4 regions of the Paenibacillus sp. P13VS genome follow, and region 3 is predicted to be linked to each of the others. Evidence: riboswitches for the same ligand, from Rfam matches in the RefSeq annotation. Region 3 holds a riboswitch; each other region holds the start of a gene.

Region 1 (5,493 bases), on a different contig from region 3:
CAGTAACCTATGCCGAGCAGATTCCCCATCTCCATACGCCTTGCAGCTGCCTGCGGGTGCACAATCAGTCCTGCTGCAATCAAGTCATCCCAATCGATCTGGCTCGGTACACCCTCGTACGAGGTATGCACACGCTCCAGCGCATGGCGGATTGCCTCAGGTGAGGCATTCTCGACCCCGATATCCCCTTTGCGGGTTGCGTCCGCTTCCGGAATAAAAGCATGTTTGCAGCCTGGAACCTTGTTTGCAATGATTTTGCGAATGCGCTCACCGGCATGATCCGGGTCGGTAAGAACAATTACACCGCGTCTTTCCTGTGCCAGTGCAATTCGCTTCAGGATTCGCTGGTTAATGGCTGATCCGCCGGTCTCTATGGTGTCTGCCTCAACAGCCCGCCGGATGGCGACGGTATCGTCGCGTCCTTCTACCACAATGACTTCTTTTATCATGTTCCATTTCTTCCTTTCTAACGCAAAAAGAAGAGGAATATCCTCTTCTCTGCCAAACGGCGGCGAGCCTATTCAGACTCCACCGCCGCATATTCCGCATGATTCATTCATGCAACTATTTTATAGCATTCCCATTTCAAAGTAAAACGATTTTAGTTCGCTTCCGGCTTAACCGGACCGATCACATATACCGTCTTGCCTTTCTTACGTCCGAAATTCAGGGCATGCTTTACACTGTCATAATACACATCGATTTTGTTGCCTTTAATGGCGCCGCCAGTATCTTCCGCACGACGGAAGCCGAGGCCCTCAATATACACCCACCAGCCGATCGGAATCACTTTTGGATCGACCGCAATGGTCCGTCCTTCAGTTACCCGGGTACCGGAAGCTGTTTTTGTACCAATGCCAGGCTCCTCAGAAGAGTACGCGGTCATCGATACATTTTTAAGTACTTTGGAATATTTAAAAGAAGTGCCTGAGACGGTAATCACTTTGCTGCCTGATGCAGCGGTTTTCTTCGAGTTCGTTGTCGTTTCTTTCTTTGCTGTGGAGGTTTGGGCCGATACCGTCTGAATCTCCGGCTTCTTCACAACAGGTTTTGCTTTGGTTCCGACAGCAATAACTTTATCGACACGGTTGGTCGATACCGATTTGCCCACCATCTTTTTGGAGACTAACTCTCCATCCTGGAACACCTTTTCGATATGCTGTACAAGTGTACCTTCTTTGCCGTTTACGATGACGCGATTGTCACCTTTGTACAAGCTAGGGTCAGCCGTTTTGATTACTTTGTACGCAATCGGCTGTTCCACTTCCACTGTACGCTTTGTTACACGCACTACGCGAATTTTCATATCTGCCTTGATTGGTGTTGCGAGCGCAGGATAAACCTTATCCTCACTTGCAACTTCAATTCCAGATTTCTGAATTGCATCTTCTACCGATGAATCGGTTGTATACAGAGTCTTGGTGTCTCCGTCTGCCGTAATGTTGACTGGAACGGCCCGCTCAATAACGATGCGGTCTCCATCTGCGATTGCCCCGTTCAAAGGCATGGATACCTCATCATGGGGGCTGACTGTGATTGATTGCTCCTCCAGCATTTCTTGAAGCATTCCTGTACGAGTCTCTACCGCTTGAGCTTTGCCATCAATAACCAGCGAAATTTGTTTCCCGGCTTGACCGTAAACGACTAACAAGATCATGATTGTAAGCGCGATTGAGAAAATAGCGATCAGTGCCATTTGACGCATGTTCTCATGCTTCCACCGCAACGCGTAAGACTTACTGGATGATCGTGACTCATGGGTCTCTTCTGGTTGGAATGTGCCCACTTCTCCGTCCTCCTTCATAGCCTCGCCGTCTAAAGTTAATGCATGATGTCTTTGACGCGACTATACCAAATTTTCTACAGAACTGATCGATATCTCAATGACCGGTTCTGCACCATGAACCACTCTTCGCAACATGATGTCACCACCTGAATTCTTACCGTATGATGACCTTATTTCTTTTATTCAAAAACAAAAAAGCCAAAGAAAGAGTGTAAGAGGAACTCTTTCGTGGCTTCCGAATGATTTTGAATATCGGAAATTCATGCACGAGGTTGCCTCTCTTTTTCCGCTTGCGAGGTTAGCTGTCGGGTTCGGGCGAAAGAGAGCCGCCCTATCTCCGGTCACCCGCTCATGGCGGATGCCCTTGAATTCACCCCGAGACCCAAAGAAGAAATCAAATAGTGCTTCGCAAGTGCATCCGCTGCTTTTGGGTCAGCGAACGATGCGCATCAGCTACTTACACTGATGTTTAAGCCCTATTGGTTCCCCCGCTCTCCGTTAACGGAGACTCAGCGAGATCGGTTCATGAAAAGTATTGTTGTGTCATCGGAAAGTGTCCCTTTGTTCATCCCCCGAACATCTGTCCAATTTTCCTCACAACAATTCACTGAAAAGATGATATCCTGTTTCGATGCATGTTGTAAAGCGTTGTTCAAGTACGTTTTTCTAAATATTTGGTTAAAATATTGTAATATTCTTCATTTATTTGGATCAAAAAGCAAATTCGCTCCGTCTACCTCTCTTTTTCACCGCATTTGCTTCGTTTTTTAACGAATCCCAAATCGTTCCATGGCATTTTTGGTCGTTATTGCAGCAATTTCCTCTACCGAAATGCCTTTAATTTCCGCAGCTGCTTCTGCAACCAGACGTACATGCGCTGTTTCGTTTCGTTTTCCACGATAAGGATGTGGTGTAAGATATGGGGAGTCGGTTTCAATGAAAAATCGGTCCATTGGCACCTTCGCCAGTACCTCTTTTGGCTGCTTGGCGTTTTTGAACGTAATTGGTCCACCGAAGGATAGATGGAACCCTAGATCCAGACAGAGTTTTGCCGTTTCCCAGCTTCCTGAGAAAGAGTGCATCACACCCCCGACTTCTCCTGCTTTCTCTTCACGCAAAATTCTGACAATATCTTCATGAGCATCGCGATTATGAATGACAATAGGCATATTGAGTTCACGAGCCAGTCCGATCTGTTGTCTTAAAACACGATGCTGCACATCCTTCGGTGAAGTGTCCCAATAATAATCCAGGCCAATTTCGCCTATGGCAACGACTTTTTCATGTTTGCACAGAGACGCAATCCACTCGAGATCGCCCTCCTGCATCGTAATGGCATCCTGAGGATGCCAGCCTACAGCAGCATATATAAAATCATACGTTTCGGCAAGCTTCATCGTGGATGGAATGGTCTCCCGGTTAAAACCAACATTGATCATACGGCCAACCCCGGCGTCAACAGCACGTTGAATCATCTCCTCGCGGTCCTCGTCGAATTGCGGTGCATCCAGGTGTGTATGTGTGTCGAATAACATCATTTGTATTTCTCCCTTCCTGTCGAATAACTGTTTTCGATCCCAATCAAAATTCTATAAAATGCGCTCATTTTATCATCATCATTGATTTTTTAGAGTACAACATGTGGAATTAACAAATTTAATTTCTACTATATATAGGAGCCCTTATGATCTCAATTTGTTCAAAAAAAAGTGTACATTACAAAATTATGTCGATCTACATATACTCTCCATTAAAGCAGATTACTGTATCATGATAATATCTCGAAATAGAAACTCTTTCTGCCATAGCTAATTTGTAATAATTTTGCTCCTCACAGCTCACTTCATGATCATGAGAAGTATGGGCGAATATGAGATGGCAGCTCGTGAATGATGGCGTCCACCTTGTTTTGCGGATAGTACAGATGATGCTTACCCCGATGTATTCCGCTGATTGAACGGACGATGTCCGAAACCTCGGATAATTCATGCAGCTTGTCCTGTCTATCCAGCAGCAGAATCTGTTTGTCTGTTGATTCATCCGGACGAAAAACATCATACGGAAGATCCGTCGGAAAATCAATTTCCAGATCATATTCGGGATGAAGACCCGCTTTGGCAAAGGCAGCCCGAATTTCTTCAATCGTTTCCACATCGATCTGTTCAACCTCTACATACTTATACAACCTGCGATCCATAAAACGTTCGCATAACTCGCTTAGAACAGAATCGTTCTCTTTACGCCACTGCATGAATGTGGTCTGGATTAAAGCCTCATCCAATTGCAGATATTCATCAACAGAGAGCACTCCTGCAAACAGCTGCGGCAATGGCTCCAGCATGAAACGGAATGGGAACCCCTGCTTTACCAGCTCTTTTGCACGCTTAAATATTTGTCTCAGAATAATTTCGGAGCTTCGAGTCACCGGATGGAAGTAAATTTGCCAGTACATCTGGTAACGTGACATCAAGTAGTCTTCCACGGCATGCATACCGGATTCCTTGACTACAATTCTCCCGTGATAAGGACGAAGCATTCGCAGGATGCGGTCAAGGTCGATGGTTCCGTAGTTTACACCTGTAAAGTAAGCATCCCGAAGCAAATAGTCCATCCGGTCTGCATCAAGCGGGCTAGTGACCAAATTCACGACGATTGGCTTTTCATAAGTTTTCTGAATTACAGATGCCACCTTCTCCGGGAAATCGGGAGCATACCGTCTCAGGATCGCCCCCACCTCGGTATCGCCAAGAATAATTCGGCAGGTCCAATCCTCATGATTCATGTCGAAGGCTTCTTCAATGGAGTGAGAGAATGGCCCGTGACCCAAGTCATGCAATAATGCAGCGCAGAGAGCAACGGCTTTTTCTTCCTTAGGCCAATCGGAGTAGTGACTTCTTTCAAATTGAGAGATAATCTTCCGTGTAATTTCATAAACGCCCAATGAGTGTGAAAACCGGCTGTGTTCAGCACCGTGAAAAGTCAGATAGGATGTTCCCAATTGACGGATCCGTCGCAAGCGCTGAAACTCTGGGGTATTGATTAACTGCCATATTATCGGATCTTGCACATGAATATAATTATGTACCGGATCTTTAAACACTTTCTCTTCGGTTAAACGCTGTTCCATGTCGCTTCGCTCCCTTGTTTTTGAGTTGTGTTTGTCGCTTTCAGCCTTAATTAGCCCGATTATTCGACACATAATGACGAATTTTGTCGAATAAGGTACTTTTAATGTTTTCCAAATCGACAAACCTGACATTGAGGTTTAAATATGAAAAATCGCCCTTAACCCCTTGCCAACCGTAATCTTATCAAAAACAGCCTTAATTTTAAGCTAATTTTAAGGTTGACTGTTTTGGGAATCGTTGGTATGATGAGTATCATAAAACATAAAATAATGTCGAATAATGACAAAGATAAGTAGCTGAGAGGAGCACTGATTATAATGATGAAATCAACAGGTATTGTTAGAAAAGTAGACGAACTGGGACGGGTAGTTATTCCAATCGAATTGCGCCGTACACTGGGTATCGGTGAAAAAGATGCTCTGGAAATCTATGTTGACGGTGAGCGCATCATGTTGAAAAAATACGAGCCAGCTTGTATCTTCTGTGGTAACGCTGAGAACGTTACATACTTCAAAGGTAAAATCGTTTGTAACGAATGTATTTCCGAAATTCCTGCACCTGTGACAAAATAAGAAATTT
Region 2 (5,493 bases), on a different contig from region 3:
CGGGCGAGCCGCAGAGCGGCTAACCTATGACGGTTGGGGTTACTGTGGTAGCACCAAGGTTTCGGATGGCATGAGGGACAGGGTTAGAGACTACCCTTGTGCCGTCTTTATGGGGAGGAAGATAACGTATGGTTTTTACGCAAGAAGAAGTCGAAGCTCATCTGGGAAGGCTGGAAGGCTGGGAACTGGAGGAGGGACGGTGGATTGTCCGCAAGTTCGTATTTTCCAACTACATGAAAGGGATTGCATTCGTGGATGAGGTCGCGGCGATCTCGGAAGCATTTAATCATCATCCTTTTATTACGATTGATTATACAACGGTTACGCTGCGTCTCACGTCGTGGGATGAGGGTGGAATTACATCTGTAGATATTAAGGAAGCAGAGCAGTTTAACGAAACGTTTGAGAAAATGAGGACGACATAGCCGGGATCGGTTATCGTTGTGCTGCCAAGAAATGAGGAAGCATACATGTCAGACATGAATCAGAATAAGCCTCTGATCGCGGTTGTAGGCAGTCTCAATATGGACCTCGTGGTGAAGACCGATATCATCCCGGAAGAGGGAGAAACGGTAAGCGGTGAGGAGCTTCACTATCTGGCGGGAGGCAAAGGGGCTAACCAAGCCGTTGCTACTGCACGTCTGGGTGGACAGACTACGATGATTGGAGCAGTGGGTTCAGACGGTTTTGGGGAACGCTTGCTGCACAGTCTGACGGATAGTGGGGCAGATGCCTCGCAGGTTCGTGTATTGGAAGACACTGTAACAGGTACAGCATCGATCTGGCTCTCCAAGGGAGACAACCGGATTATCGTTATTCCTGGAGCGAATGGACAAGTGGTGCCGGAGATGCTGGAAGAGGCGGATACGGTAAAAAGCCTGACTGCAGCCGCAGCGGTGCTGCTGCAGCTTGAGATCCCGCTGCCAGCGGTCACCCGCGCCGCCGAACTGGCGGCAGAAGGCAGCGCACTGGTGGTGCTCAACCCGGCTCCAGCGGTGCCGGGTCTGCCCCAGGAGCTCCTGCGGTGCGTCGACGTGGTCACGCCGAACCGCAGCGAGCTTGCCGTGCTTACCGGCCGGGATGATCTCCGGCCGGAAGACGTGGATGCGGCGGTCGCAGAGCTCGCCGCATCGCTCGGGGCCGCTGTCGTCACGACGCTCGGCCCCGAGGGGGCTGTGTACGCGGCAGCGCCAGGCGGCCGCGTACAGGCAGGGCGTGCCGGCGCTTGCCGTGCGCCGGGCTACGCCGTAAGCGCCGTCGATACGACCGGCGCTGGCGATTGTTTCAACGGCGCGCTGGCGGTAGCTCTCGCGCGCGGGGAAACACTGGACGCGGCAGTAGGCTATGCCATGGGAGCGGCCGCGTTATCCGTAACGAAGCTCGGCGCCCAGTCGGGGATGCCGTATGCACGTGAAGTGGAAGCCTTTTTGGCAGAACACGCAGCCAGAGGCTGAACGATATGACGAAGAGGCCCGTACCATTCCGTAAGGAAAGGCAGGGGCCTCTTTGCTGTGTATCTCATTTCCTTATTTCTTCTCAGCCAGCCACATCGCGATATTGGCAATTTCCTCGTCCTTCAGTTTGTCCTTGAAGGAAGGCATGCCGCCGCCTTTACCTTTGACAATGGTAGAGTAGATCTTCTCCACATCATCCTTGCTGCCGATGTTTGCTAGTGCAGGTCCTACGCCACCTTGAAGCTGGTCCCCGTGACACGTGATACAATTGGTTTTGACCAGTGCTTCAGCCTGTCCGGCATCCATTGCCACTTCAGGCATGGTTGGTTTCGCTTCTTCAGCCACTTCCTCTTTCCCTGGAAGCGTAAACATTAATACAATAGCCAATGCGCATGCTGCAAAAAATACCCCGCTCATGATCCATTTGTGCATCCGTTATGTCCCCTCCAGAATGAAAGATCATCTAAACTGAAACTGTCCATATCATTATAACGGAACCTGTTAAGACATCATAGCATTTTGTGGTAATTTTTTGAACTAATCACATAAACGGGCATGAATTTCTTTGGCTTACGCGGTTTAAGGGTTAGTTTAAGATTAGCGGGGTCCTTCATAGACCATGCAATAAAAAGGCATCAAACCGCTTGGTGTCTGTCGTTCATACGTATCCTGGGTGACAAATCCAGCCTTGTGATAAACCCGGATAGCCCGCGTATTCCAGGTGAGCACTTCGAGATCGATCTCATGACTAGGGTTCCGCCGAATGGCTTCCTTCACGATCGCAGAGACGAAGGCAGTACCGTGACCTTGTCCACACTGTTCAGGGTGCATGCCAAGCCCAATTCGCGTCACGCCTTCAAGAGGAAAGAATTGAACGAATCCGCAAAGCTGATCCTGCTCTCCGAGTACAACTGCATATTGCTCTTTTCGAAGCTGCTCATCGCCGAATTCAACCTCCAGCGCCTTCATCTGTTCCCAGGGCAGCCAGGTATAGATGTTATAGGGTGGTTCATATGTCCAGCTGCAGATCATTGCTGCATGTTCTTCCAGCATCGGCACAACGTGAAACGTTACAGAAGCTTCATCCACACCACTGCACGCTCCTTTCATTGTGAACAAGCTACTTCTAGTCATACGCTAATTGTTGATAACATATGTCATTTCGTATTTAATCCTGATTTTACTCTACAAAAGAGGAGGGCATTTGGCAAGGTTTTGCTCCCTTGAAAAAAAGTGAAACAAAAGTTCCTGGAATTTCGTTTATATTACAGTAGGATGGGTAAAAACATCATAAGGGCACGGACGAAGATGCACAAAAAAACCGCCGGATACATTCCTGCGGAGAATGTACCGGGCGGTTGATTTATGCTTCGTTACAGTATGATGTTGCTCAGCTTGTCCCTAGTCGAGGGCCAGTGACTCATATGCGTCCGTGCTCATAATCCGTTTAGCGCCAACATAGCGGTTGGCCCAGTAGTTCTCACTCAAAGAACTAATCGTAACTCCTTTGGAAGACGAGGAGTGTGCAAACTTACCTTCACCCACGAAAATCCCTACGTGTGAAACCCCTTTACCCGTTGTATTGAAGAATACCAGATCGCCTGGTCTCATTTCCATGCGGGATACCGAGTCACCCATGTCGAATTGGGAACTGGATTGACGAGCCAAATCGATGCCCAGCTTTTCGAATACATACCGTGTGAATCCAGAGCAGTCAAAGCCGTTAAGCGTTGTTCCACCACTTTTGTATGTAGTTCCCATTGCTGAATCAATTACTTTATCCATTTTTGAATCTGCGAATGCGCTGCCTGCTCCAAGTGATAGTGCGAATGTTAAGCTGAGGACAGCTGCTGTTAATTTCTTTTTGAACAAGAGATATACCCCTTCCAACGCCTGCGAGGTTAGCTTAAGGATTCGGTTGAAGGTCCCCTATGATCCCTCTGTAGCAAGATCAATTCACCCATAACTGGTTCCCCCGCTTCCCAGGTGCCAGGAATTTGGCTATGCTAGTTGTGCACCTGCGAAATCAAGAAATGACGATTTAATTTTAAGTAGTTACAATTCATGAGGTAAAGATTACAAAGTTGTTACTAAAAACTCACTGCGATTATTGTAACAGAGGAGTAAGCCTTTGGCAACGTTTAACAAGAAAATTAGCAAAAAAAACCTCGACCTTTGACGGGGAAAGGTCGGGGTTTGTTTTTGTAAAGCGTTAACATTGACATAAGTTTACATGGAGATGGTAACAATTTTTGCGCGGTTCATTACACTTTTTAACCTTTGGTGGACTTGGACTGCCACAGACGGAAATGAGCACATATCTTCCATATATCGAGCAAACATCTGGCGAGCGGATAGGTTTGTTGCAGGATGAGACCGATGAGACCTGTCAGGAACCACGACGCAGATGTGAAAGTACCGAAGATGAGCAGATGAATTCCTCCCAGAACCACTGCGATACCGATGAGAGGAAAGATATGACGCAAGGCGAGTAATAAACCCAAAAATGTACCTTTTACCCCGCCCTGATCCTCGGGAGCTGTAGCGCCAAACTGCATATATAACAAAGCATGATGTATGATCCATCCATATACGATCCATCCGGCTACATATGGAATGCCTGGCAGCAGCAATTGAAGCGAGTGGAATCCATCCAGAAAGATACTATACAGCTTGGGGATCAGCCAGTACGCAGGCAGCAGCAATAATAGCGTTTTAATGAAATGAAGCAGCATCATCGGTTTCCACAGTGCCTTGATCCCACGTACAAAAGGAACACGTTCTTCTGTATGATTGAAGTGTTGTAATGAATAGAGCAGCCCTGCCTGGATGAGAGGGGTAATCAGCATGCGGAGCAGGAGCATGGCCCCAAGTATCCATAAATAGCGATGCACCTCGGGATGGGTAGACAGATTGAGCTGGCTTTCCATTTTGAATAAAATGGTACTCAGCTCCCCGGCGTCAGGGTCCGGATAGCGCAGCAGCAAGGGGATGACTGCCGATTGCACCATTTTATAAATGAAGTAACCCCACACCAGCTGATAGAGAAATAAAAGTGCCACAATGAACATATGCTGACGGACGAGAAACCAGCCCTCACGTATTTTTGCTTTCACTGTCTCCACCTCACCATGACAGACCTCCGAATATAGCTTCAATAAGTTTGGTTACACTCATGCTCCAGCGGAACTTGGATGGTTCATCCAGACCGGCTTTCAAAAAGTTGTTCATATGACGGTTTTCCAGCACAACGGTATATAACGGATCGGTCATGGCCCAGGATACAGGCGAGCTGTACGTTAACTTGTACGTAATTCGACCGTTACTGCCATCCCATTCCTTGGCGACGATGTGTCCATCCTCAAAAACGATGCGTACGGGTACCTTCTCGTAGTCGCTGCCTTTCTTTACTAAGGTTACCGATGATTCGTACAACGTTTGACCATCTTTCTCAACAGGCTTGACCTGGATATTCTCCACGGCGAAGTCGGCCATTCCGTCCCCATATACGTATTGATTAAAATAATCAGACCAGGATTTACGGGTCACTTGCTCCACGACCTTTTGGAAATCGGCCGAAGTGGGATGTTTGAACCGATACTTTTTGACATAAGTTGAAAGAATGCGTTCCATCGTTTTGGTGCCTACTTGTTGTTCGATGCCCAGCAGCACAAGCTTGCCCCTTGTGTAAACATTGGCTGCGTAATGATTCTGGGAATCAAACTTCCAGGACTCCTGCGTGAGTGAGGCAGGCGAAGTAATTAAGCCGGATTGAACGGGCAGATTCGGAATAAGTCCGTATTCCTGCTCCATCAGTTTGTCTTCTGCGTAAGAGGTGAACCCCTCATCCAGCCAAGCTTCTTCAAATTCATTGCTGGCTACCATACCATAGAAGTACTGATGACCAATCTCGTGTACAACCGTGCGTTCCAGATCGTAGCCTGGTGTAGCGTCATCCGCGCCGAAGGCTGTAACTAGGGTAGGATACTCCATGCCGCCTGCTCCATTGCCTGTTTTTGGAGGTACAATAATCGAGAGC
Region 3 (5,493 bases):
AGGTAATTCTATCCTTGCAGCTGCCTTTTGCCGTTATTCCACTTGTGATGTTTACGAGTGACAAAAAAAGCATGGGCGCATTCGCCAATAAACTGTGGCTCAAAGTCGTCTCCTGGATCATCGCTGCCGTAATTGTGGTTCTGAACGTTTATCTGATCTTCCAGACCATCATGCTGTTTTAATCTATATATACGCTAAAACCGTCTCCCTCTTACCAGAGATTCATTAAAAAAGGCTGATCCCTCATCAAGAATATACTTGAAGGGATCAGCCTTTTAGCTTTGCCGTACACTTGCCTTGTCCTTTATTTAATGACGCGAAAGTCATCTTTTTTTATTTTATCCATTAACCCTCAGAAGGCACAAGCAGTGGAATAAGCTGCTCCAAGGATTCGATGGTCCAGTCTGCACGCTCTTGGCCCTCCAGCTCAGGCTGAAACCGTCCATAGCCCTGCAAAATCCGAATCGTCAACAACCCCAGCTTCTTGGCAGGAATGATATCGTTATCAATCCGATCCCCAATCATGACTGCTTCCTCGGGTTCACATCCCGCCTGCTTCAAAGCCACAGCATAGAGTTCCGGATCCGGCTTCGATACGCCTTCTTCTGCCGAGCATGCCAGTACATCCACGTACCTCCGCAGACCGTAGCTCTCCAGGCGCTCAGCTGTCCCTGGACTCTGATTGGCAATGATGCCAATTCGATAATGGTATGACAATTCCTTCAACACCGCGTCAGCAGAAGCGAAGGGCTTCTCCAGTTCCTTCCGGAACTTCAACTTCTCCTGGATCTGCTCCCTATGACGTTCATCGCTGATTAGCGTTCGAATGGCTACCCTCATGGGCCACTGCTCATAGTTTCGGTAACAGGAGGCAAATATCTCTCGCACTTCCTCTATTTTCACCGGATACCCAAGCAAGCAGGCTTCTTTTACAAACTGCCCTATAATATCATCTACCGGCTCCCATTCGTCGACCAGCGTATCTCCTACATCAAAGAACAACCATTTTAACCCCCGTACATCAGGCACGCCTATTCCTCCTTGTTAGCCACGAACGCAATCTCTATACATCAGCAATGTACACTAATGCTCAAATAAAAAAGAAGACCCACCATCATGCATGAGTCTCCTCAGAATTCCGTTTTTCCACAAGTTCAATTATAACAGGCACCTTACACCGGATCAATCGGCAGCTATCACATTAACCATTAAGCAAGAAGCCAACTTCTCCATTAAGAGAATACACAATGCGGTCAGCTCCCATCCCGCGGTAAATGCCTTTGGGGTGACTCTGTTCCGTAATTACACATAGTGATTTGGAAGTCCAGGAACGGCAGATCTGCAGATAGCGGCAGGTCAGGTTCAAACTGTTCTCGAAAATAAAAACGTTGCCTACGCTCGACTGCGGCAGAAACCACTTCTGAGCTTCAGCTGTATTCATGCGAATGACGTTCTCCACTCCGATTCTGCGGAGCTTCCGTTCTTCCCCTGCACTGTTGGTCAGAACGGCAAACGGCATTTTTTTGTACATCAACAGCTTGATAAACTTGCGCCCTGCTTCATTCGGTGCTGTTACTAAAATCATCTCATTATCCATCATTCGTTCCTCCCTTGGCGTGAAAAGACAACAAAAAAGAAGCGTGGGGGACCAAGGCCTCCCGAACGCTTCTTGAATAACCCATGACGAAAACGCCATGAATATGCGTACGGCTTGTTGCCTCTCCCTTTAACGCTTACGAGGTTAGCTGACGGATTCGGGCGCGAGAGTCGCCCTATTTCCGGCTTGCACCGAAAAATTCACCCCATGGATTAGCTGCAATGACAGCCATTCCGATTGGTTCCCCCGTTTCCCACCCATGAATGAATGGAAACTCAGCGATTAAAACATCGTTCCTGTTTCATATATTGACCAGAGCGATATTATCGTTTGTTTCGTTGTTCATGTTAAGTTTAATTGAATTAGAAATTACGATATGAATCATACACCCGCGACATGTTAGTGTAAAGTACGGTCAGATCACCGAATGGACGAATTTAAGGCATTACATATCAATGATATCGCTTACAACCTATCCATTCTCCATCCATCTCTGTGAAGCTCGCTAATTCTCGTTCTTATGAAAAACGGTTGTAATTTTAGATATATGTAAGTCAACATAGGAATTTAGTCAATTAGTTTTGCATTATCTAATTGTAAGCAATATAATATAACTATAGGAATCATTAACCCATTATACGATATGGAGGCGACTGATCATGTCCGTTTATGACTACAAAGTCAATACCCTTCGGGGCCAGGAAGTCGAGATGTCCGATTATCGCAACAAGGTGCTGCTGATTGTTAATACGGCGAGCAAATGTGGTCTGACCCCGCAATTTGAAGGCTTACAGGAACTTTATAACAAATTCAAAGACCGACAGTTTGAAGTACTGGGCTTCCCAAGCAACCAATTCGCTCAGGAAAAAGGATCTTCCGACGATATTGCAGAGTTCTGCCAGATGAATTACGGTGTAAGCTTCCCTATGTTTGAGAAAATTGATGTCAATGGCTCAAGCGCTCATCCTCTATTCCAGCACCTGACAACAGAGGCACCGGGACTGCTCGGATCCAAAGCCATCAAGTGGAACTTTACCAAATTCCTCGTTGATCAGAACGGACGCGTTGTGAAGCGTTATGCTCCAAAAACAACTCCTGACCAAATTGAGGCTGATATTGAGAAACTTCTGAAATAGATCAACATGGAGAGGCCATCATCAACAGGGAACCAGAGAAAGACCGGTTCTGTGTGAATGGTCTTTCTTTATGTTGTTCCAAACGCAAAAAAGAGGCTTTCCATATTCGGAAAACCTCTTCTTGTCGTACAATATGATGCGGTCGAGAGGACTCGAACCTCCACGGGCATACGCCCACTACCCCCTCAAGATAGCGTGTCTGCCATTCCACCACGACCGCATGTCGTAAATAATCGGCAACAAAATTGATTATACAGGATCACATTATAAAAGTAAAGCACTTTTATTAAAACTACTTTTGCACCTGTGTTTTTCCTCCAAATATCGGTTTTTATCGTCATGATCTTTTAACTGCTGCATACATTAAATTTCAAATCTTTTATATATCTTCATTTTTAATTGTAGCTCTCCATAAGAAAACATATCATATACATAACATTAATTTTATGTGTTTAAACTATTTTCAGTCACATAATGTAACATTTAAATATAATTAAAACTTAAAAACAAGAAACCATTGACAGAATACGGATATTTATGTGATTATATATATCATATAATTCGGATCTTAAACATAAAAGCTTTCGTAAATCAATATTAATGTTATATAATATAACATTTTACGAACATAGGAGGCGAAAGACCGTGAACCGTAGGAATAAGCTGCTCGATTATGTCAAACTGCTTGATTCCTCCATTCATGTCGGAGGTTTTACCCATTCATTTGGTATGGATGTACACATTGCTGAAGGCAGCATCCGAAATGCCGATGATCTGGAGTCCTTCATGCGCTGCCAGCTGCATCCCAGTATCGTTCGACTTGAGGGCATGGCGATTAAAGGTATCTACAGCGCAACAGATCATAATGACACATGGCGAACAGCACTCATTGACAAGTTGGTTCACGTTCAGCGGACTCCTTCTGATCAAAGGGAGCAAGCTGCTGCCATGGGTAAAAGACTGATCAAGCTGGCCCGGGCTCTCCACCCCTGGATTGAATTCAGTCAGCTCGAACACACCCTTGCCAAATACGAGTCTGTAGGCTGCCTCTCTACTGTTCACGCCTGGATTAACCACTACCTCGATATCCCCGTCGAGGAAGCGGTAATGGGTTACTTGCACTCAGCCATGAATGCATGCATAACCGAAGCTTCCAAAGTCCTCCCCATGCATAACGATACCACCCAGGAACTGCTGGTTCGCCTGGCCGCAGACCTGGAGCATGAATGGAATACCGTTAGCGCCTCCGCTGCGGATGGACCGGCACAGCCAACCTCCATGTCCATGAAATCGCTGTTCCCCAGCTTCTATATGCTTGGCGCAGGGCTGCATGCTTATCGCGCCTAATCTTACCACCTCCAAGCCCCCCTCATATTTCCCCAAACGAAAAAAGCACGCAGCAACCTCCTTGCTGACGTGCTTTTTCTTGTATGTCTATAGAACATCACGTTTTTACGTCATTATTTAATATTAATACACTATTTTTCATTGTTTCTAATTGTTACATGACGTAAATACGTATATAATGTAATGAACAGCTCGCATCTCCCACTATTATACACAGCCGAAGGCGGGTTGAAATACTTCTATGAGGGGTGAACCCTTTTGAACAAAAAGAAACCCGTAACTCCGTTCGGATGGGCCATCAAACGCCGCTTAACGGAGCTTCAGATGGACCAGAAAACGTTCTGCGAGAAGCACGACATCCCGCCGTATCGTTTATCCAATCTCATCCATGGCACACGAAAAGCCACCCGTTTCCGAAACCAGGTCGCAGACATTTTGCAAATTTCGGATGAACTTCGATGACACCACCATTACCCTGCCGTCCCGATCCTTTAACTGATTGCCAAGGAGGGCCTATTCATGAGCTTCTTTACAACCGACCTTGAAAGGTTATCCTTTCAATCCTTACGTCATCAACTCATCATCGTCGACCGCGACTGGAGAATCCGCAGCTGCAATACCGCATGGCAGAACGGGCTTGGGCGATTGCATCTCTCGAAATATAAAAAGGCCGACGCCCATCGACCGTCTTACGAAACGTTTCATTATCTTCAGCTGCTGCAGATATGGGCAGCCCAGGAAGAGGAAACCGAGAATTTATCCATTATTCAGAAGTTGGAGAAGATTCAATATCCCTTTGTTCACTGCCATACATATGACATATCTGTACAGTCTGCGAACCTGGACCTTCGATGGTTTAGGCTGGAGCTGACACCCTTGAATTACACTAATCCTCCGTCTCCAATAGGACTAGCTCTGATCTCGCATACAGACATCACGGAACAGAAGCGAATTGAACAGCAATTGAAGCTGGCTCTATCCGAAGTGAGAACACTACGCGGACTGCTTCCTATTTGCGCTGTCTGCAAACAGATTAAGGACGAGCAGGACATCTGGAATTCAGTCGAAAGTTATTTGGAGAGACATACCCATGCAGAATTTACACACGACATCTGTCCGGATTGCATCCGCAGACTATACCCGAAGTACTCTAATATTCTGGATAAACGCTCCTGAGCAAAGCAAAAAAGCAAAAAATAACCACCTCTCCTATACGGACAGGTGGTGTTCAAATTGAGACATATCCAATTCCTCCGGTGATCCTTGCAGCGCAATTACACCCTTATCCATGACATAGATGTAATCCGCAGCCCCGCGCACGAAGTCAATACTCTGCTCGACGAGCAGCACCGAAATGTCGCCCTTCGCCTTGATTTGCAGAATGACCTGCCGAATATCCTCGACAATTGAAGG
Region 4 (5,493 bases), on a different contig from region 3:
AATATTAGCCCACTGCGTCAATCCCACATTGCTGTCGTATGCTTCGACGTCCCAATCGATACGCCAGCCATTAGCGTGCTTTTTCCAGAAATCCACGTAGTTATGGTCCAGTGCCCATGAAAGCTCGAACCAGATATTATGCCTTGCCAAAGCTTTGGACCAAGCCTCCACATCGCCTCGTGCATCCCGGCTCAGATTGTTAATGCCTGATCCTGGAGTCACGCTGTCGAATTTGACAAAGTTAATGCCCCACTCGCCCAGAAGATCTGCAATGGAATCGATGTATTTCTGAGCACATGGATTCGAAAAATCAATCTTGTAGGTATACGCATTCCAAGCATCCATCACGGTAAGTGGCTGATAAGCAATATCCTGCATTCGGCAAGCTCCGCCCGTCCCGTAAATCTCGAGGTTTTTATTGTATGCATCAATGGACAATCCGGGAATCAGATAGATCCCGATCTTCTGACCATTGTTATGAACATAGTCGATAACCTCCTGGAATCCGTTTGGATACAGTTCTTGGTTAGGAATCGGTCTTCCGTATTCATCATTATCTCCGTTCCATCCCGCATCAATATTGATATATTCATAGCCATGAGCCTGTAACTTCTCGCGCATGGCATCCGATTGCTTCTTGATGCTCTCCGCTGATGTCCATTTTACGGAAGGGTCATACACCTGCATACTGTAACTGCTCCAGCCCATGTAAGGTTTCTCAGCTAATGTTGTCTCTGCAGCCCCTTCAACCACACGACCTTTAGTCCCTGTAAATCCAAACTGAACTGCCGCAAAGATGAACACCAGAAAAACCATCGCCATCCGTTTACCCATTCGCTTCAAATCATCCCTACCCCCTCTGAAATAGTGAATTCAAATCCATAATGATAGCGCTTACCTTACGTGAAAAGAATAGTGGATGTATTATGCTCAGGGTAGGTACAATTCGGAATTTTGCGTACATTTCACCATGAAAGCGGGGGTACCACAGCCATAGAACAGGCATTTCTCCCCCTTACACCGGAGATTTTGCAAGTAAACTGCTGCCATCAGATCGATTCGGAGGACGTTGTTTAAGTAACGATGTGTGTATCGTAGTTATGGTCTTATGGTCAAGTAAAAAGACATAAAAAAAGGTCTCCCGCAGGCGTTAGCCTAACGAGAAACCTTTTCTTCTTATGATGCGGTCGAGAGGACTCGAACCTCCACGGGGGGTTAGCCCACACGGACCTGAACCGTGCGCGTCTGCCAATTCCGCCACGACCGCATATGGCATATCTCCGAGATAATCTATCGCGGCGACAAGAAATAATATATCATGTGAAATTCCGTGTGTCAACACTTAAATGATTTAGTATAAAACTAAGATGACTAAAAGGTATAAAATCTACTTGAGAACTGACTTTCCCTGCTAAAAATGAATCACGCTCTCTTCTACTACTCCAATTTACTTATTTGTCCAATTTTTGCGCTGATGAAACACAAATTACGTTTTTGTCATCATAAATAAACATGGAGAACTACTACTTTCCACAAAAAGTCTTGAATTCCGTTAACATTGCAGAAGGAAGAAAGGTTTGACAATTACGCATTTATGCAATATAGTTTCAAAAGGTTACAAAATATTAATTATTCATTTGCCGAGTTTCATGTTTGAAAACGGGGGAACCATTTTGGGTGAATTATTCTTATACATAGGAAATATAGGGAACCTTCTACCGAACCCTTAGCTAACTCCGTAGGCATCGAAGGGAGAACATTGATTTTGAAAAAACTGATCATTTCTATTTTTGGCGCAGCCGTTCTATTTACATCTGGTGCAGCAAGCACTGAGGCGAGCAGTATCAACACCGTCGTTAACAACATGACTGGAATACCTTACAAGTGGGGCGGCACGACGCTGGCCGGGTTTGATTGCTCTGGATTTATGAGATATATTTTCCAAAAATATAGCATTGAATTGCCACGTACTTCACAGCAGCAAGCCAAGGCGGGTACTCCGGTATCCAAAGCCAATATCCGCACAGGTGATCTGGTATTCTTCAACACTTCAGGCAGCGGCATTTCGCATACAGGCGTATACATCGGAGGCGGGCAATTCGCTCATGCTTCCAGCAGTAAAGGTGTCAGCATCACCAAAATGTCGAATCCATACTTCAGTGACCGCTATGTAACAGCGCGCCGGGTGACCGGACAATTTATGTATAACAAGATGCTTGGAAAAATATAAGTTGCACAAGAAACAGGCTCTGGAATGATCCAGAGCCTGTTTTGCTGTCTGGTTATTCAGACTCACTTGCAGGAAAAACCTTAGTGCAACGCTTTTTGCACACGCATTGCGCCTTGAGACAGCGCGTGACCGCCGCCTACCGCTCCAGCTACCGCAACCGTCTCCATAATCTCCTGATCGGTTGCGCCCTTCGCACGGGCCTCTTCTACGTGGTAAAACGTACATACTTCGTTATTGGCAAACAATCCGATGCCGAGGGCAATCCGCTGCTTGGTTTTGGCGTCGATGGCACCTGACTGAAAGCATTCACCTGTAAAATCGTGATACGCTTTGACTACGCCAGGCAACACATCGCTTAATTCTCCAATCTGATCCTTGTAGGCATGTACCTTATCATTCATCAATGTCATGGCTACCCGCACATCCTCTCGGCTGATAAGTTTACGAATTCTCGCTGTATCTATCTTCTCTCCCGAGTGGCGGAATTATGCCAAACCATCCATGGTAATTCCATGCATTCCGACTCCAGAGCGGCTCTATTCATTCAGCCGGACTTTGGCGTGGTTCACTAAAGAGCTGATAGCGATAACTGCGGTCCAGCTTGACCACACGTCTGTTCTGGCGACGGATAAGCACCTGTTCCCCATCCCAAGCAACGACAATCCCTGTTACATCGTTGGACTCCAGACCATCCCGTACCACTCTTACTTTTTCACCCGATAAGCGCAGTGCATCTAATTCTGCATCACTAATCATGTCTATGGCTCCTATGTTTCAAAATAATTTACAAAAAGAGACCTAAATGAAGAGTCATTTAGGTCTCACGTGACTGTATTGGACTGTTATGTCATTCGAAAAATATCCCGACTGAAAGTTACCGCTGCGCGTGCTCTTTGCTGTCGTTCTTCTCGAACCAAAAATCAAGCACTTTGGCGGACATCACACGTTCTTCAAGGTACTCCACTTGATGTGGTGTAAATTGTTCTTTCCAAGCGAAGGACAACTCTTCACACAAGCCTACAATGGTCAGCAACTCTGACCAGGCAACATAGCGTTTGTACCAGAAAAATTGAGGATGTTCAATCATATAGGGATAAAGGTCATCAAATTCCGTATGTTTACAATCCAGGGCACGTTCAAAATGAACTTTCGACTCCGCCAGCTTTTCAATAAAAAATTGTTCTGATGCCGGTTGGTTCCCCATGGTGTTGCCTCCTCTCCCTAACATAACCCCATTATAAATGAAATTCGCGGTCATGCAAAGGCATTGTTCAAAAAATAGGCTTTTTCCTTTAAACTGTCACATTTGGTTATCGTCGAATTGCACGGTTCCATCATTCAGTGAACGAATGCGCACCAAGGCTTCCACCGGAATGCCCTGCTCACGGATCGTACGTGCACCGGCCTGAAAACATTTCTCGACCACGACACCGAATCCGACGAGCTCCGCCCCTGAACGTTCAATGATCTTAATGACACCGCGAGCTGCATCTCCGTTGGCGATAATATCGTCTATAAACAAAATACGGTCATTCTCATGAATATATTCGCGGGATACCATAATATCGGTTACGATCCCTTTGGTAAAGGAAGGTACACGTTCACAGTAGGCATCGGGATCTGCCAGAAGTGTCTTTTTTCGACGGGCAAATACGAGCGGCACCCCAAGTTCATGTGCTGCGGCAAAAGCAACCGGGATCCCTGAAGACTCCACCGTTATGACCCGTGTCACTCCACTTTCACGAAAGCGAGCGGCAAACTCGCGGCCCATCTCCATTGTCAGTGCAGGATCAATCTGGTGATTCAATAATCCGTCCAGCTTCAGCACCTGATCCGAGATGACTACGCCTTCTTGTAATATTCGTTGTTTTAATACTTCCATCATTCGACCTCCCAAGCCTATCCTATGAGGTAAAAGTATCATAGATGAGGCTGTCAGTTCAAGCGAAATCGGCTTTCCTCCATCATTGACCGATTCTGAGAACGAAAGCTTCTTACAATTGTCATGAGTTACCAGGGTCAAGCATACCTTGTACCATGGTACCCGCATGTCCAAACTATTATGGGGCCTGAGAGGGGAAACGCATGAAACAGGCATTCCGGGTGCTGCAGATCGCATTTACATACATCGGAACGGTTGTAGGAGCAGGCTTCGCGACAGGGCAGGAAATACTGCAGTTTTTTACCCAGTATGGCAAATGGGCCACCATCACCATTGGCTTATCGACCATACTATTTGTCTGGCTGGGCACCAAAATGATGCTCATCGCCCATGATACCGGCTCCCGCTCTTACGAGGACCTGAACAAGCACCTATTTGGCCATAAGGCTGGAAAGTGGATTACCTGGATAACGCTTCTGATACTTATTGGTGTAAACAGTGTAATGCTCGCCGGAGCAGGCTCTGTCTTCGTGGAGCATCTTGGACTGCATTACCAGACTGGTTTGATTATTACGATAGTGGGAACGTACCTGCTTCTTGGACGAGGCATCAAAGCCATATTGCAAATGAATAGCATTGTGGTGCCGATGATGCTCCTGTTGTCCATCCTCATGATTACAAGCACCATACACCATCCCGGTGCCTTACGGTTCGTTACGCTGACTACAGATACCAATCCTATAAAGGTGTGGCTGTCTCCACTATTGTATTCCTCCTTCAATCTGGTACTGGCCCAAGCTGTTCTGGTGCCGGTAGGCAATCAGATCCGTGATCGTAATGTCCTGAAATGGGGCGGTGTACTCGGCGGAATCGGTGTAGGCTTCATGCTGTTAGCCGCCCATTTCGCCATGTCAGCCCAGATGCCAGGGATCATGCAGTTCGAAATTCCGATGGGGAGCATCGCCTTCCAACTTGGATGGGCTGTTCAATCCGTGTATGTAACTTTGATCTTCATGGAAATATTCACAACATTCGTCGCAGACATCTATGGTATGACTCTTCAGCTTGGTCAGCACTTACAAGTGCCCCCTAGATTAATTACATTAACCATTATGATGCTGTGCTACTCACTCAGCCAGTTTGGATTCAGTTCTCTCCTATCCATTCTCTATCCAATCTTCGGCACCCTTGCCCTAGTCTGGGCCGGCAGATTGGTAATCGACCGTTGGGGAAGCTTTCGTACGAGACATAAAAACCTGTAAATTATACTGCGTTCCAACATGTATTACATTTCAAAACCATATTCTCGCAATCAAAAAGCCGCTGTTTCCAGCGGCTTCTTCTGTTTATTTTATTTTCAGGAATGAATCTAGGCTTTGCT

What was found. Region 3 has a riboswitch for cyclic di-AMP ahead of GUA98_RS10880 (hypothetical protein). Riboswitches for the same ligand answer to the same signal wherever they lie in the genome.
Region 1: it holds a riboswitch for cyclic di-AMP, as region 3 does, so the genes downstream of both, GUA98_RS27550 (3D domain-containing protein) here and GUA98_RS10880 (hypothetical protein) in region 3, are expected to answer to the same signal.
Region 2: it holds a riboswitch for cyclic di-AMP, as region 3 does, so the genes downstream of both, GUA98_RS28310 (C40 family peptidase) here and GUA98_RS10880 (hypothetical protein) in region 3, are expected to answer to the same signal.
Region 4: it holds a riboswitch for cyclic di-AMP, as region 3 does, so the genes downstream of both, GUA98_RS02995 (C40 family peptidase) here and GUA98_RS10880 (hypothetical protein) in region 3, are expected to answer to the same signal.

The regions. Positions count from the first base shown of each region.
Region 1 covers NZ_WYEV01000019.1:12,075-17,567, reverse strand. The annotation lists gene rnmV (ribonuclease M5) at 1-449, opposite strand, end outside; gene GUA98_RS27550 (3D domain-containing protein) at 602-1,786, opposite strand; cyclic di-AMP (ydaO/yuaA leader) riboswitch at 2,058-2,311, opposite strand; gene GUA98_RS27545 (TatD family hydrolase) at 2,554-3,324, opposite strand; gene GUA98_RS27540 (HD domain-containing protein) at 3,636-4,913, opposite strand; gene GUA98_RS27535 (AbrB/MazE/SpoVT family DNA-binding domain-containing protein) at 5,232-5,486, shown strand.
Region 2 covers NZ_WYEV01000021.1:15,897-21,389, forward strand. The annotation lists gene GUA98_RS28290 (4a-hydroxytetrahydrobiopterin dehydratase) at 129-425, shown strand; gene rbsK (ribokinase) at 471-1,454, shown strand; gene GUA98_RS28300 (c-type cytochrome) at 1,527-1,886, opposite strand; gene GUA98_RS28305 (GNAT family N-acetyltransferase) at 2,052-2,564, opposite strand; gene GUA98_RS28310 (C40 family peptidase) at 2,856-3,326, opposite strand; cyclic di-AMP (ydaO/yuaA leader) riboswitch at 3,330-3,467, opposite strand; gene GUA98_RS28315 (hypothetical protein) at 3,728-4,570, opposite strand; gene GUA98_RS28320 (M1 family metallopeptidase) at 4,581-5,493, opposite strand, start outside.
Region 3 covers NZ_WYEV01000004.1:234,817-240,309, forward strand. The annotation lists gene GUA98_RS10870 (Nramp family divalent metal transporter) at 1-182, shown strand, start outside; gene GUA98_RS10875 (HAD family hydrolase) at 346-1,029, opposite strand; gene GUA98_RS10880 (hypothetical protein) at 1,202-1,597, opposite strand; cyclic di-AMP (ydaO/yuaA leader) riboswitch at 1,716-1,888, opposite strand; gene GUA98_RS10885 (glutathione peroxidase) at 2,257-2,733, shown strand; tRNA gene GUA98_RS10890 (tRNA-Leu) at 2,871-2,953, opposite strand; gene GUA98_RS10895 (urease accessory protein UreF) at 3,379-4,080, shown strand; gene GUA98_RS10900 (Rha family transcriptional regulator) at 4,339-4,542, shown strand; gene GUA98_RS10905 (hypothetical protein) at 4,600-5,256, shown strand; gene urtE (urea ABC transporter ATP-binding subunit UrtE) at 5,290-5,493, opposite strand, start outside.
Region 4 covers NZ_WYEV01000002.1:433,174-438,666, forward strand. The annotation lists gene GUA98_RS02985 (X2-like carbohydrate binding domain-containing protein) at 1-834, opposite strand, end outside; tRNA gene GUA98_RS02990 (tRNA-Leu) at 1,183-1,267, opposite strand; cyclic di-AMP (ydaO/yuaA leader) riboswitch at 1,629-1,760, shown strand; gene GUA98_RS02995 (C40 family peptidase) at 1,766-2,230, shown strand; gene GUA98_RS03000 (carboxymuconolactone decarboxylase family protein) at 2,311-2,640, opposite strand; gene GUA98_RS03005 (hypothetical protein) at 2,771-2,986, opposite strand; gene GUA98_RS03010 (hypothetical protein) at 3,105-3,434, opposite strand; gene GUA98_RS03015 (xanthine phosphoribosyltransferase) at 3,531-4,112, opposite strand; gene GUA98_RS03020 (hypothetical protein) at 4,316-5,374, shown strand; gene GUA98_RS03025 (glycosyltransferase family 4 protein) at 5,482-5,493, opposite strand, start outside.